Regions from separate parts of the Bariatricus sp. SGI.154 genome, predicted to be linked through region 1. Evidence: predicted binding sites of a transcription regulator. Region 1 holds the regulator's gene; each other region holds the start of a gene.

Evidence for each region. Region 1 encodes Rex, which represses fermentation and respiration genes when NADH is low (regulators of the CRP and FNR family bind a similar motif). Its sites were predicted from a motif close to ATTGTTAANTANTTAACAAT; they were not measured.
Region 2: a site for Rex is predicted at 1,662-1,681, ahead of asrA (anaerobic sulfite reductase subunit AsrA). Genes of this name have one in related genera too.
Region 3: a site for Rex is predicted at 1,652-1,671, ahead of hypB (hydrogenase nickel incorporation protein HypB). Genes of this name have one in related genera too.
Region 4: a site for Rex is predicted at 1,411-1,430, ahead of pflB (formate C-acetyltransferase). Genes of this name have one in related genera too.

Annotation. Positions count from the first base shown of each region.
Region 1 covers NZ_JBNPMC010000053.1:11,708-14,912, forward strand. Annotated here, with positions in the region: gene ACQRBN_RS16375 (NAD(P)H-hydrate dehydratase) at 1-1,437, opposite strand, end outside; gene ACQRBN_RS16380 (redox-sensing transcriptional repressor Rex) at 1,582-2,226, opposite strand; gene abc-f (ribosomal protection-like ABC-F family protein) at 2,350-3,205, shown strand, end outside.
Region 2 covers NZ_JBNPMC010000012.1:10,066-13,270, reverse strand. Annotated here, with positions in the region: gene asrB (anaerobic sulfite reductase subunit AsrB) at 1-606, opposite strand, end outside; gene asrA (anaerobic sulfite reductase subunit AsrA) at 603-1,631, opposite strand; gene ACQRBN_RS07430 (Crp/Fnr family transcriptional regulator) at 1,742-2,434, opposite strand; tRNA gene ACQRBN_RS07425 (tRNA-Lys) at 2,838-2,910, opposite strand.
Region 3 covers NZ_JBNPMC010000021.1:17,215-20,419, forward strand. Annotated here, with positions in the region: gene ACQRBN_RS10500 (DUF5692 family protein) at 1-911, opposite strand, end outside; gene hypB (hydrogenase nickel incorporation protein HypB) at 947-1,615, opposite strand; gene ACQRBN_RS10510 (glycosyltransferase family 4 protein) at 1,932-3,146, opposite strand.
Region 4 covers NZ_JBNPMC010000014.1:58,850-62,054, reverse strand. Annotated here, with positions in the region: gene tgt (tRNA guanosine(34) transglycosylase Tgt) at 1-768, shown strand, start outside; gene yajC (preprotein translocase subunit YajC) at 883-1,188, shown strand; gene pflB (formate C-acetyltransferase) at 1,485-3,205, shown strand, end outside.

The sequences.
Region 1 (3,205 bases):
CACGCTATAACTGCCTTTGGCTGCCCTCGCGTAATCGCCTGCCCTCCCATGCAGATATGTTCCCAGAACTGCTGCATCGTGACACCCAAGTCCCTGTGCCATCAATGCCGCAATGACACCTGCCAACACATCACCGGAGCCTGCCTTCGCCATCGCCGCATTGCCTGACAGATTCACATAAGGATGAGAATCCAGGGATGCAACTACAGTTCTGGAATCCTTAAGCACACAAGTCCAATGATACTGCTTTACATATTCCTCCAGAATCTCCATCCTGCCCCTCTTCAATTCCTCCACGCTTAATGAAACAAGCCTGGACATCTCTTTCATATGAGGCGTAATAATGATATCTGTCTTAATGCTGTCTATATATTCTCTATGCTTTGCCAGCAGATTCAATCCATCTGCGTCGATCAGACACGGAACCTCCGCGTGTGTAAGCGTTATCCTCAATATCTTTTCAGACTGTTCGCTAAGCCCAAGCCCTGATCCTATACAGATGATATCTGCCCAATCTAAAAGTCCTAATAATTCTTCCTTATCGTAATGATCGTAGGCAGTCACGATAGCCTCCGGAAGCTGCTGCTGCAGAATCATGCGATTCTCTTCCGGAGTATAGATCCGTACCAGCCCTGCGCCGGTCATATATGCTGCTTTAGCATTGAGATAGGCAGCACCGGACATTCCTTTACTGCCTGCAATGATCAGAAGCCTTCCATAGGTGCCTTTATTCGAGTCAGCTTTTCTTATCGGAAGTATCCTCTGGTATTCCTCCCTCTCCAGCGTATATGCCGCTTGCTTATCTACGGAAGTCTTTTCCATGCTGATTCCAATATCTGCTATGATTACTCTGCCAGCATACTCCTTTCCGGGATAGAACGCAAGCCCTAGTTTTTCTGCCTGAAAGGTCACGGTAATATCTGCTTTGAATGCAATCCCTAAGATATTACTCTGATCGGAGGATATCCCGGACGGCATATCGACAGCGAATTTGATTCCGGAAGTTTCGTTCATCCGCTGGATAATCTGAAAATATCTTCCCTGAATCTCGCGGCTTAATCCCACTCCGAAGATTGCATCTATTATGATACTATATTCACCATCCTCGAATTCGTTGCATATCTCTACACCAATTTCTCTTAGCATATGCATCTGACTTCTTGTCTCATCCGTACAGTGTGATACATCTCCTACAAAACACACTTTCGCAGGATGATTTCTTCCCGCCAGTAGCCTGGCAATCGCGAACCCATCACCACCATTGTTCCCGGAACCGCATACAATACAGGGACTTGATAGATCCAGTTTTTCCTCTTCCATTACCTCTACACATCTTAATGCGGCTCTCTCCATTAATTCCATTGACGGGATGCCTAACTCCTGAATTGTATACTGATCCGCCTGTTTCATCTGGAGACCATTTACCAAATATCTCATCTTTTCACTTCCATCATTAAAAATATCATTCTCACCCTGATAGATTCTACCATCGGTAATTCTTTATTGATATATCATAACATAAAAGGACGTGTAAAGCCCGGGCATATAATAGATTCCGGTCATTACACGTCTTTGTTCTTATTATTTTTTGTGTTCTTCGTTATAGCGGCTGATGTTATAAGACAACTGCATAAGACTCTCTGATAAATGTACGTTCTCAACAATAATATGCTCCGGCAGATTCAGATCTGTATGTGCAAAATTCCAGATCGCACGAACGCCATTCTCAACCAACATATTCGCCACTTCTACTGCCTTGTCCTTCGGAATCGTAAGAACAGCAATCTCTACATCGTTACTCTGAACGAATCCCTTTAACTCATCCATCATACGAATCGGTACACCTCTGATTGCAACTCCCTGTAATCTCGGGTTCACATCAAAGATACCCTTCAGAATAAATCCTCTCTTTTCAAATGCCGCATAATTGGCAAGTGCCTGTCCCAGATTACCGGCTCCGATAATAATAATATTATGGTCTTCTTCCAATCCTAGAATCTTGCCGATCTCTGTGTATAAATACTTTACGTTATACCCATAACCCTGCTGTCCAAATCCGCCAAAATTGTTAAGATCCTGACGAATCTGTGATGCTGTTACCTTCATCCGCTTGCTCAAATCATTGGAGGAAATACGCTCTACCCCATTCTCCAATAACTCACCCAGATATCTATAATATCTTGGTAACCTTCGAATCACCGCTTGAGAAATCTCTCTTTCTTCCACTAATCTCACCTTCCATCTCCATTCTAAGAATTATTATATAGAATTGTCGGATTAAAGTCAAACTTTTAGTTGTATTTTGTTCTATTTTCGCTATAATTAAAACGAACGAAGAAGGAGGATATTATGATATTAGCATGTCACGGAATCAGCAAAGCCTTCGGTGAAAAGGTAATCGTAGCCGATGGCTCCTTTCATATAGAAGATCATGAGAAGGCAGCTCTTGTAGGACCTAACGGTGCAGGAAAGTCTACTCTTTTCAAGATGATCGTAGGCGAACTTCCCTCGGACGGCGGAGAAGTTATCCTTACCAAAGGCAAGACACTCGGATATCTTGCCCAACATCAGGAAATGCAGAGCGGAAGTACCATATACGAAGAAGTCAAACTTGCCAAAGCAGATATTATCGCAATGGAGAAGCAGATCCGCTCAATCGAGTTAGAATTAAAACATCTGGAAGGCGAAGCCTTAGCATCCAGACTGGAGACCTACAATCGTCTGACAGCGGCATTCGAGCGTGAGAATGGCTATGCTTATGAAAGCGAGATTACTGGAGTCTTAAAAGGTCTTGGCTTTGATGATACAGATTTTTCCAAGCCTGTGGACACGCTTTCCGGCGGGCAGAAGACTCGGGTATCCCTTGGCAAACTACTGCTTACCAAGCCGGATATACTACTCCTAGACGAGCCTACCAACCACTTGGATCTTAATTCCATCGCATGGCTTGAGACTTATCTTTTGAATTATCCAGGTGCTGTCTTAATCGTGTCCCATGACCGATATTTCCTGAACCGAGTGGTCACCAAGGTTCTGGAGATTGAATTGGGCAAACTTATGACATACATGGGCAACTATACCGATTATGCTGAGAAAAAGCGTCAGATCCGGGATGCCCAGTTAAAAGAATATTTAAACCAGCAGCAGGAAATCAAGCATCAGGAAGCGGTCATTGAAAAACTCCGTTCCTTTAACCGCGAAAAAT
Region 2 (3,205 bases), on a different contig from region 1:
CGGGGGTCCTACACAGATAAATGCTGTGTTCTTAATATCTTCGAATTTCAATTCCGGGATATACTTCGTAACCATGCCAACCGGACCTTCGTATCCTTCCGGCGCAGTATCTACCGTCTTAATCACCTGAATCTGCTCATTCCAGAACTCAAAATCATCTTTGAACAGGACATCTTTCGGTGATTTGAATCCAGCGATTAATGTTGTACTTACTGCCTCTTCCGTATGATGTGCGAAATAATCTACCACTCCGCGTACTGGAGAGAGACCTGTTCCACCCGCAACAACTACCAGTTCCTTGCCCCTGTAATTTGCGATCTCGAATCCATTGCCGTATGGTCCACGGATGAAGAAACTGTCTCCCACATAATTCTCGAAGATCTCATTGGTTACTTTTCCAACTCGGCGTATGGTGAAATCTACCGTTCCCTCGCCGATTCCGCTGACAGAGATCGGTGCCTCGCCATATTTTGGAATCGATACTTCAAAAAACTGTCCCGGCTTTACCTCTCCGTCGAATTCCATACGGAACGTATACTCAAGATCCGTATGCTTGATAACCTCTCGAATCGTTGATAACTGAGGAATATATTCATTTTTCATTATTCTTCTTCCTCCTTTGCTAAACGGTTGACACAATTGGAATAAGATATGTACTCCGGACAAACATCATCGCAGCGGCCGCAGCCTACGCACATCGGATAGCCGAAACGTTTCTCATAATCATAGATCTTATGCATCACTTTAAAACGCATCCGGTCTCCCTGGCTCTTTCGGAAGCCATGCCCGCCTGCCATGTCCGTATAGCCATCTACTTGGCAGGATGCCCACACTCTGCGGCGCTCGCCCACTTTCGGGTTATCTTTATAGAAGATATCCTGCATAGTGAAACAGGTACAGGTAGGACAGACGAAATTACAGCGTCCGCAGCCGATACAGCGGTCTCCGTATTCCTGCCAGATTGCTTTGGTGAAACTCTCATTTGACAGGTGTTTCGGCAGCGTAACCTTCTCTTTATTCTCTGTCACATAATCCGGTGTAACCTCTACAGCCTTGCCCATGGTTGCATTTTCTAACTCTTTTCCCTGACTGGATTGCAATGCCTTCTCAAGTTCCGGATTCTTAATATCTGCATACACGACCTCACCGTCCACTTTCAGATATGCGTCATAATGATCCGCCCGGTTCGTTCCCATGCTGACACAAAATCCTGATTCGCAGGTCTCCTTGCATCCCATGAGGATAAATTTCGCCCGCTCTCTTACTCTCGCATAATAGAAGTCCCCGAATCCATTCTTCAGATAGATCTCATCCAGACGTTTCACAGCGTGCAGATCACAGGAACGTAAGAAGATTAAAATATCTTTCTCTGGCCCCTTCGGTACCGTCGTCTGGTCTTCTGTAAAGTAAAACAGCGTCTCATTAATAGCCAGCAGAGTCTCTTTGAAAGAATAATCGGATTTCTTATTCCATACGATCTCGTCCAGAGAAGTAATCTTCCCATACCGGATAATGTCCGTATCAGAAAAACATCCTTCTCCTTCCATCAATTTCGGCCCGAATATTTCATAAGTCTTCACCCAGTCCTGAAACATCTGCCCGGCCTCTGTCTTCGATAGTTGATAGCCCATAATTTCTCCTTTCCCATCTTACATGCTCTTGTTGATAATATCTTAACAATAAGCACAAAAAAATTCTGTGATGTACATCACAGAACTTTTTAAACACTTATAGATTTTCATTATATTTTCCCAGTCTTATAGAAAATTGACATCTTCTGAGGATTCACAATCGTGATTCTCTTCTTCTGAATCCTCATAAGACCATATTCTGTCAACGTGTTACACAGTCTGGAAGTCGTCTCTCTTGGTGCCCCCAGCATATCAGCCAGGAACGTAATCGACATATTGATATCTATCTCAATCCCCTCCGGTGTCATAACGCCAAAATCCCTGGACAATTTCCACAGTTTCGCCGCCAGCTTCCGCTCCAGATAGATACTTCCCATCGTGTTCTTAAGCTGATGCCCCAGGCGCCAGATTCTCCGTTCCTGCGTCTCCATAACCGCTTTAACCAAACTGAAATCCTCTTCCATACACCGCAGAAACTCCGGAACGGGCACTACAAAAACGCGGCTTTTCTCTATGGTCTCACAATAGAGCGAAGCCGGATGTGTATTCAGTACATGCTCATTGAGCAATACTCCCGGACCGAATACGAAGATAATCTTTCGCTTGCCGGTGTGCGTCAGATTATAGATGATGGACTTGCCCGATATCTGGATATATACGTTGCCGATGTCCTCCTTCGCCCGTATGATGATCTGCCCTTTTCCGCATTCTTTGACATTTCCCTTCTGCCATAACTTCTCCAGCGTATCGGTGGATACGCCTTGAAAAAACTGCTGCTGATACAATTCATTCTTTCCCTGCATAGTTCACTCTCTTCCGAAAATATAATCGTTATTATCACTCTATAAATATCTGCCCAGCATCCATATCAAATACAATGGCACGCTATAGGTCATTGTATTCTCTACCAATGAATTTAATTTATCATATTATTCTTGTTGCTTCAATTCTGGTTTGCATTTTTCATATGAATTTTGTTATTTTATCACGTTTTTTCATATAAACTTTTGAATTATCTCTTCACATAAAGGGAATGCGCGAAGCGCATTCATGCGCCGAGCGCGGTCGCTTGCAACATACTACCTCTCACGCGAGCGTACATCCTCCCGGAGGGTTTTTATACCATAAGAAACTTCATTTTCTATGACACAAAAAAAACCACCGTCCCCGCAGCTCACAATGTCTGCAAAAACAGTGATTTTCAAGTGCGCGATCAGGGGTTCGAACCCTGGACACCCTGATTAAGAGTCAGGTGCTCTACCAACTGAGCTAATCGCGCATTTCTTAATTTTTTATTACGTATTTCCTTAACGCAAGTGCTATTATATAACAGTTTTTTGGGGAATGCAAGTGTTTTTTTATAATTTTTTATATTTTTTGTCATTGAAATTTTTCAAGGTAAATGCAACACCCTGTTGCACTTACTCTGAAAAGTCTATCTGTTGCAGTTACTTTGGAAATATACGATCAATCACTTCCAAACGCTATTCCAACTTCTGCTTCACCTTAGTTCGGGGACAAAGCCTTCTGATCTTGTCCCCGTATTTTCTTATCCCTTATTTTATTCCCCCTCA
Region 3 (3,205 bases), on a different contig from region 1:
AGCGCTATAATCGCCACTACCCCTTGCATGGTTGGATTGGCTGCTGTCGGTCTTACTGCCGCATCCATGAATCCATCAGCGTATACAACAGAAAGCGTTGTAAACCGGCTGTAATCCTGGAACATCGGGAATACCTGGGCGAACATACACCACAATGCCAATGTGTTCGCACGGTTCTGAATCCATCCGCCCTTATTCCACAGCGCATTGGCGAATGTCGGAGCCAGCAAAAGCGCAAGTCCGCAGTACCATGCATGTGTCGGTAAATTGTTATATGTATATTCAAAATTCCACAGGTCATATGCGATAATAAAGCACCATGTCATATCCGGCCAGAGCATGTCTTTTTTATCTTTTGATGAGTAGATTCCCCACCATCCTGTCATACATAAGATATTCAGGATGCCCGCAATACCGTTCACCCAGTTCCACCAGCCGCCATAGAGCCATACATTCTCAGAAGACAGCCACCAACGGTCGCCATATTCTGCCAGCGCCATTGCACCGCGGATACCAGATTCAAAATCACTTGCTACGGCAATCAGAATATTAATCGCTACGATCAAAAACGGGAACACTTTGAACCACTCCGTCTTGCCGATGCTCCACTTATACTTTAACATCATGAAGCCTATACATCCTGCTGTAGCGGCATATAACTTCGCATAATGGAACCAGCTATTCATATGTACGTAAGTAGGATTACCTAGCGCCCACTCGGCTCCCATCGCCGCACCTGCATAGATTGCAATAAAATATACCGTCAGCACAGCCGGTATCACCAGGAAACAGAAGATACCGCCCTGCTTAGTCCGGCGCGCGACCTCATTGGCAAGTATCAGCGCCGCGAACACCAGCACCCATCCAAGCAGCTGCCATCCGGCACCATCTCCATAAATCTGAAATAACATAACATTCCCTCCTCTTTTCTCTTTATATCTTTATATTATTTCTGCCATTCCTTTACTTCATCCCGAAGCCATTTTGCCCATTCTTCAATACCTTCACCTGTTCGGGCAGAGATCGGAATGATCTTAGCGTTTGGATTCCTCATCAATATATTTTTCTTACACTTTTCCATATCAAAATCAAAATACGGCAGTACATCGATCTTATTGATCAGCACCACGTCACAGATGGAAAACATCAGCGGATACTTAAGCGGCTTATCGTCTCCCTCCGGGACGCTTAAGATCATCGCATTCTTAACCGCGCCCGTATCGAATTCCGCCGGACAGACTAGGTTCCCTACATTCTCCAGGATCGCAAGATCGATATCCCCTGTTTCAAGTCCGTCAAGCCCCTGCGCCGTCATATCTGCGTCCAGATGACACATGCCCCCGGTATGAAGCTGAATCGCCTTCACTCCCATTGCGGAAATCGTCTGTGCATCTACGTCTGAATCTATATCCGCTTCCATCACTCCAATGCGAAGTTCTTCCTGCAGATGTTCAATTGTCCTTGTAAGTGTCGTCGTCTTTCCCGACCCAGGAGAAGACATCAGATTCAGCAAGAATACTTTCTTCTCTTTTAATTCTTTTCTCACTTCATCTGCGCGCCTGTCATTATCCGCAAATACACTTTGCTTGATTTCCAAAATTCTGAATTCACCCATTCCTTCTATCCCTCCATCATTTTGGTTGTACCAATATTTGTTATTTCTTTGTCATTATAATATTTTACACATGTTTTGTCAATTTGCAACGCATATTTTATGTATTTCGCTTAAATTTTTTTTGATTTTTATTCACTTTTCGATTTTTATTTATTTGGCATCTGGTATAACCACATCCAGCCGATGGATTTTTATCTTTGATCTATTCATGAGCAAGATATTCAGCACGTATTCTTATATACAAGCGTAAATGTTGTCTATAAATATAAAAACACACAAAAATGCCGGGCAATCGCCCGGCATCCATATAGTCATACTATTCTTCTATGATCCCTTCTATTACCTTTCTCGCAATTCCCTCCCAGGATATCCTGCTGACATCCGCCGTCTTTCTTGCTTTCGTCCGGATACTATCCGCCAACGCGTCCGCCAGATGTTCCTCGAACTCCGGCAACGACTCCGGCACCGGCTCGTCCGTATTCCTCATCTGCGGCATAGGCACATATCTGACATCTGCTCCTGGCGCATATTCCGTAAGCCAGTTCTGAACTCCCGGCAGATCCGATACCACCACCCGATTCCCACAAGCCAGGGCTTCTATAATCGTAAGCGGCAGTCCATCAAAGAACGATGGTAGTACAAATATATCGCTTGCGTTATATATTTTCGCAAGTTCCGGCTGCGCAAGCCTTCCCAGGAACTGCACATTATAAGGCACTGTCTCTGCCAAACGGCGAATCTCCTGGTATTCCGTCTCATTTCCTGCACTTCCTGCAAGCAGCACCTGAACCTTCTCATATGGTACGTCCGATAATCTCTCAGGCAGAAGGGTCAGACTCTTCATCAGGCTCATAACCCCCTTCTTCTCTGCAATCTTCCCCGCAAATACCAGTCTGGTCACGCCATCATCCTTCTTCTCTCCGGTCGAATAGAATATCTTATTGTTATATCCCATCCCCAGGATTGTAATTTTCTCAGGGCAGACATGGTATATCTCCAGCACGCCTTCCTTCTGAGCCTCCTGCGGCACGAAGATTCTGTCAAGTCCTCGAATCTGTTCTGCAATATATGCTCTTTCAAGATCCGTCTTCTGCATCTGCCTAAGATCCGTATTATGGCAGAATCCATAGACTCTATGCTTTGGGAAACGCTCTCTTACAATAGCCGTCAGAAGATACAGATGATGGCACAGGATCAGATCCGGTCCAAATTCCTCCACCAGTGGAACCAGCACTCCTAAGAACGCCTCCCGAAACTGCCGCGCCATCTCCGGCGTCATATCGCAATACCTGGTACTTTTATACGGCATCTCATCCGACATTCCCACAATCGGATACGGCAGTTCTTCGCTGTCAAAATAAACCGGATGAAACTCTGTCCCCTCCGGCAGTTCCACCACATCATCCCGGTAGACGCCTGCCACAACTGCCTGTTCATGTCCCTTGGCAGCATATTCTTTTACAAGTTCCGTCAGATATACTCCGCTTCCTGTACTATTCGGCTTCTGTGCCGATATGCTCAATATTCTCATAATACTCTTTCTATTCCTTTTTCTATCTGTAATTCATCAATCTTCTCAGTATTCCTTTT
Region 4 (3,205 bases), on a different contig from region 1:
GGACCGGAAGAGAGTATGCAGATTCAATCGAATCTGGCATCTACGATCGCCATGGCATTTGATGAATGTCCTTCCAGTGTGGCAGACAGGGACTATATCGAGAATTCTGTTGACCGGACGACGCGGTGGCTGGTTCGGTGCAAGAAGGAGATGAACCGGCTGAACGGGCTGCCGGATACGATTAATAAGCAGCAGTTGTTGTTCGGAATCAATCAGGGGGGAATCTATGAGGATATCCGTGTACGTCATGCCAAGGAGATCGCAGAATTGGATTTGGATGGTTATGCGATTGGGGGTCTGGCTGTAGGCGAGTCCCATGAGGAGATGTACCGGATTCTGGATGCAGTTGTGCCGCATCTTCCGACGAATAAACCGACGTATCTAATGGGAGTAGGTACTCCGGCGAATATACTGGAGGGGGTCGACAGAGGCGTTGACTTCTTTGACTGTGTATACCCAAGTCGTAACGGACGTCACGGACATGTATATACGAATCACGGCAAGTTGAATCTGTTTAATGCAAAGTATGAACTGGATGACCGTCCGATTGAAGAAGGATGCCAGTGCCCTGCATGTCGTACTTATTCCAGAGCCTATATCCGTCATCTGCTGAAAGCAAAAGAGATGTTAGGAATGCGCTTGTGCGTGCTGCATAATCTGTATTTCTACAATACGATGATGGAGGAGATCAGAGAGGCGATTGAAGAGGGACGCTACAAGGAGTATAAAGCGAGAAAAATCGCAGGAGTAACTGGTCAGGAGATATAAGAATCAAGAAAAAGATATATAAAAAAACAATGAATTCAAGAAAATTACTTGATGAAAATTGTATTATTGTGTATGATAGCAATAGTGTTTAAAGATATTTAGGAGGAATTAATTATGTACACATTAGCAGCACAAAGCGCAGGAGGAAGTTGGGCGTTACTGATTGTCGTATATGCAGTTATCTTCGGAGGCTTCTGGTTCATATTTATCAGACCACAGAAAAAGGAGCAGAAGAGAGTTCAATCAATGATTTCCGATATGGAAGTAGGCGATACCGTATTGACAACAAGCGGATTTTATGGAGTTATTATTGATATTAGCGATGACGACGTAATCGTAGAATTTGGAAGCAACAGAAACTGCCGTATTCCAATGCAGAAGGCAGCAATCGCTCAGGTTGAGAAGGCATCTGCTGAGTAAGCAGACTGTACCTGGCATAGGAAGGTTAGAGTAAGATGATGAAGAGAATCCTGGAGAAGGATTCTCTTTTTTGATGAATTAGAAAAGGGACAGGGGGATTTCAAAAAGGGACAGGGCAAATTGAATTGGGGACGGGGGATTTTGAGTTTTCCCCCGTCCCCACTGGAGAATTGCACAAAATTCAATACAATGGGATAAACGATAATGATTATCAGGATGCCTATTGATATTTTGTTAACAAGATGGTATACTGTGCGAGAAAAATGTAAAACAACTTAGAGAAGGGAGAAAACGCAATGGCACATTTTGAACAGTGGGCAGGATTCACAGGAAGAAACTGGAAAGAATCCGTAGATGTTCGTGATTTTATTCAGTGTAATTACACCCCGTATGAAGGTGATGAATCATTCCTGGAGGGTCCGACAGAGGCAACGAGTAAATTATGGGGCAAATTGCAGGAATTGCAGAAAGAGGAGCGCGCAAAAGGCGGCGTTCTGGATATGGAGACAGAAGTAGTATCTGGTCTTACTGCATATGGTCCAGGATATATAGATGAGGATATGAAAGATTTGGAGAAGGTCGTAGGTCTTCAGACAGACAAGCCGTTAAAAAGAGCATTTATGCCATATGGCGGTATCACAATGGCTGAAAAGGCTTGTACTACTTATGGATATCAGCCAAGTGAAAAATTACACGAGATATTTACCAAATACCATAAAACACACAATCAGGGCGTATTCGATATCTACACACCAGAGATGAAGAAGGCGCGCCATAATAAGATTATCACAGGTCTTCCGGATACATACGGACGTGGACGTATCGTTGGTGATTATCGTCGTGTTGCATTATACGGAATTGATTTCCTGATTGAAAAGAAACATTATGATTTTGACCGTTATGCAAGACATGGCATGAAGGGAACGGATTTCCGTCTTCGTGAAGAGGTGGCTGATCAGATTCGTGCCCTGGAGCAGATGAAGGAAATGGCAGCCGTCTATGGATACGATATCTCCCAGCCGGCAAAAGATGCGAAAGAAGCAGCACAGTGGCTGTACTTCGGATACCTTGCAGCGATCAAGACTCAGAATGGTGCAGCTATGAGTGTAGGTCGTGTATCTACCTTCCTTGATGTTTATATTGAAAGAGATTTGAAGAATGGTACTATTACCGAGTCTGAGGCACAGGAACTGATCGATCACATGGTTATGAAGTTCCGTATGGTGAAGTTTGCAAGAATTCCTTCTTACAACGAACTCTTCTCAGGTGACCCGGTATGGGCTACACTGGAAGTGGCAGGTCTTGGAATGGATGGACGTTCTATGGTAACGAAGAATGACTATCGTTTCCTTCATACATTAGAGAATATGGGACCGTCACCAGAACCGAACTTAACAGTATTGTATTCGCCGAAATTGCCTGCAAACTTTAAGAAATATGCATCATTCATCTCTGTAACCACAAGTTCTATCCAGTATGAAAATGATGATGTAATGCGTCCGGTATGGGGGGATGATTACAGTATCTGCTGCTGTGTATCTGCAACTGAGACAGGAAAAGAGATTCAGTTCTTTGGAGCACGTGCGAACCTTGCGAAATGTTTGTTATATGCAATTAACGGTGGTGTGGATGAGAAGACAAAGCAGCAGGTATCACCGGCTTATAAGCCAATTACTTCAGAGTACCTTGATTATGATGAAGTAATGGAGCGTTACGACGCAATGATGGACTGGCTGTCTAAGTTATATGTAGATACCTTGAATATGATCCACTATATGCATGACAAATATAACTACGAAGCAGCAGAGATGGCTCTGATCGATACCAATGTAAGACGTACATTCGCTACAGGCATTGCAGGATTCTCACATGTAGTTGACTCCTTAAGCGCCATCAAGTATGCGAAGGTAAAAGTAATTCGTGATGAAAATGGACTGGCAGTTGACTTTGAGACAGAGGGAGAATTCCCAAGATATGGTAATGATGACGACAGAGCAGATGATATCGCAATCAAACT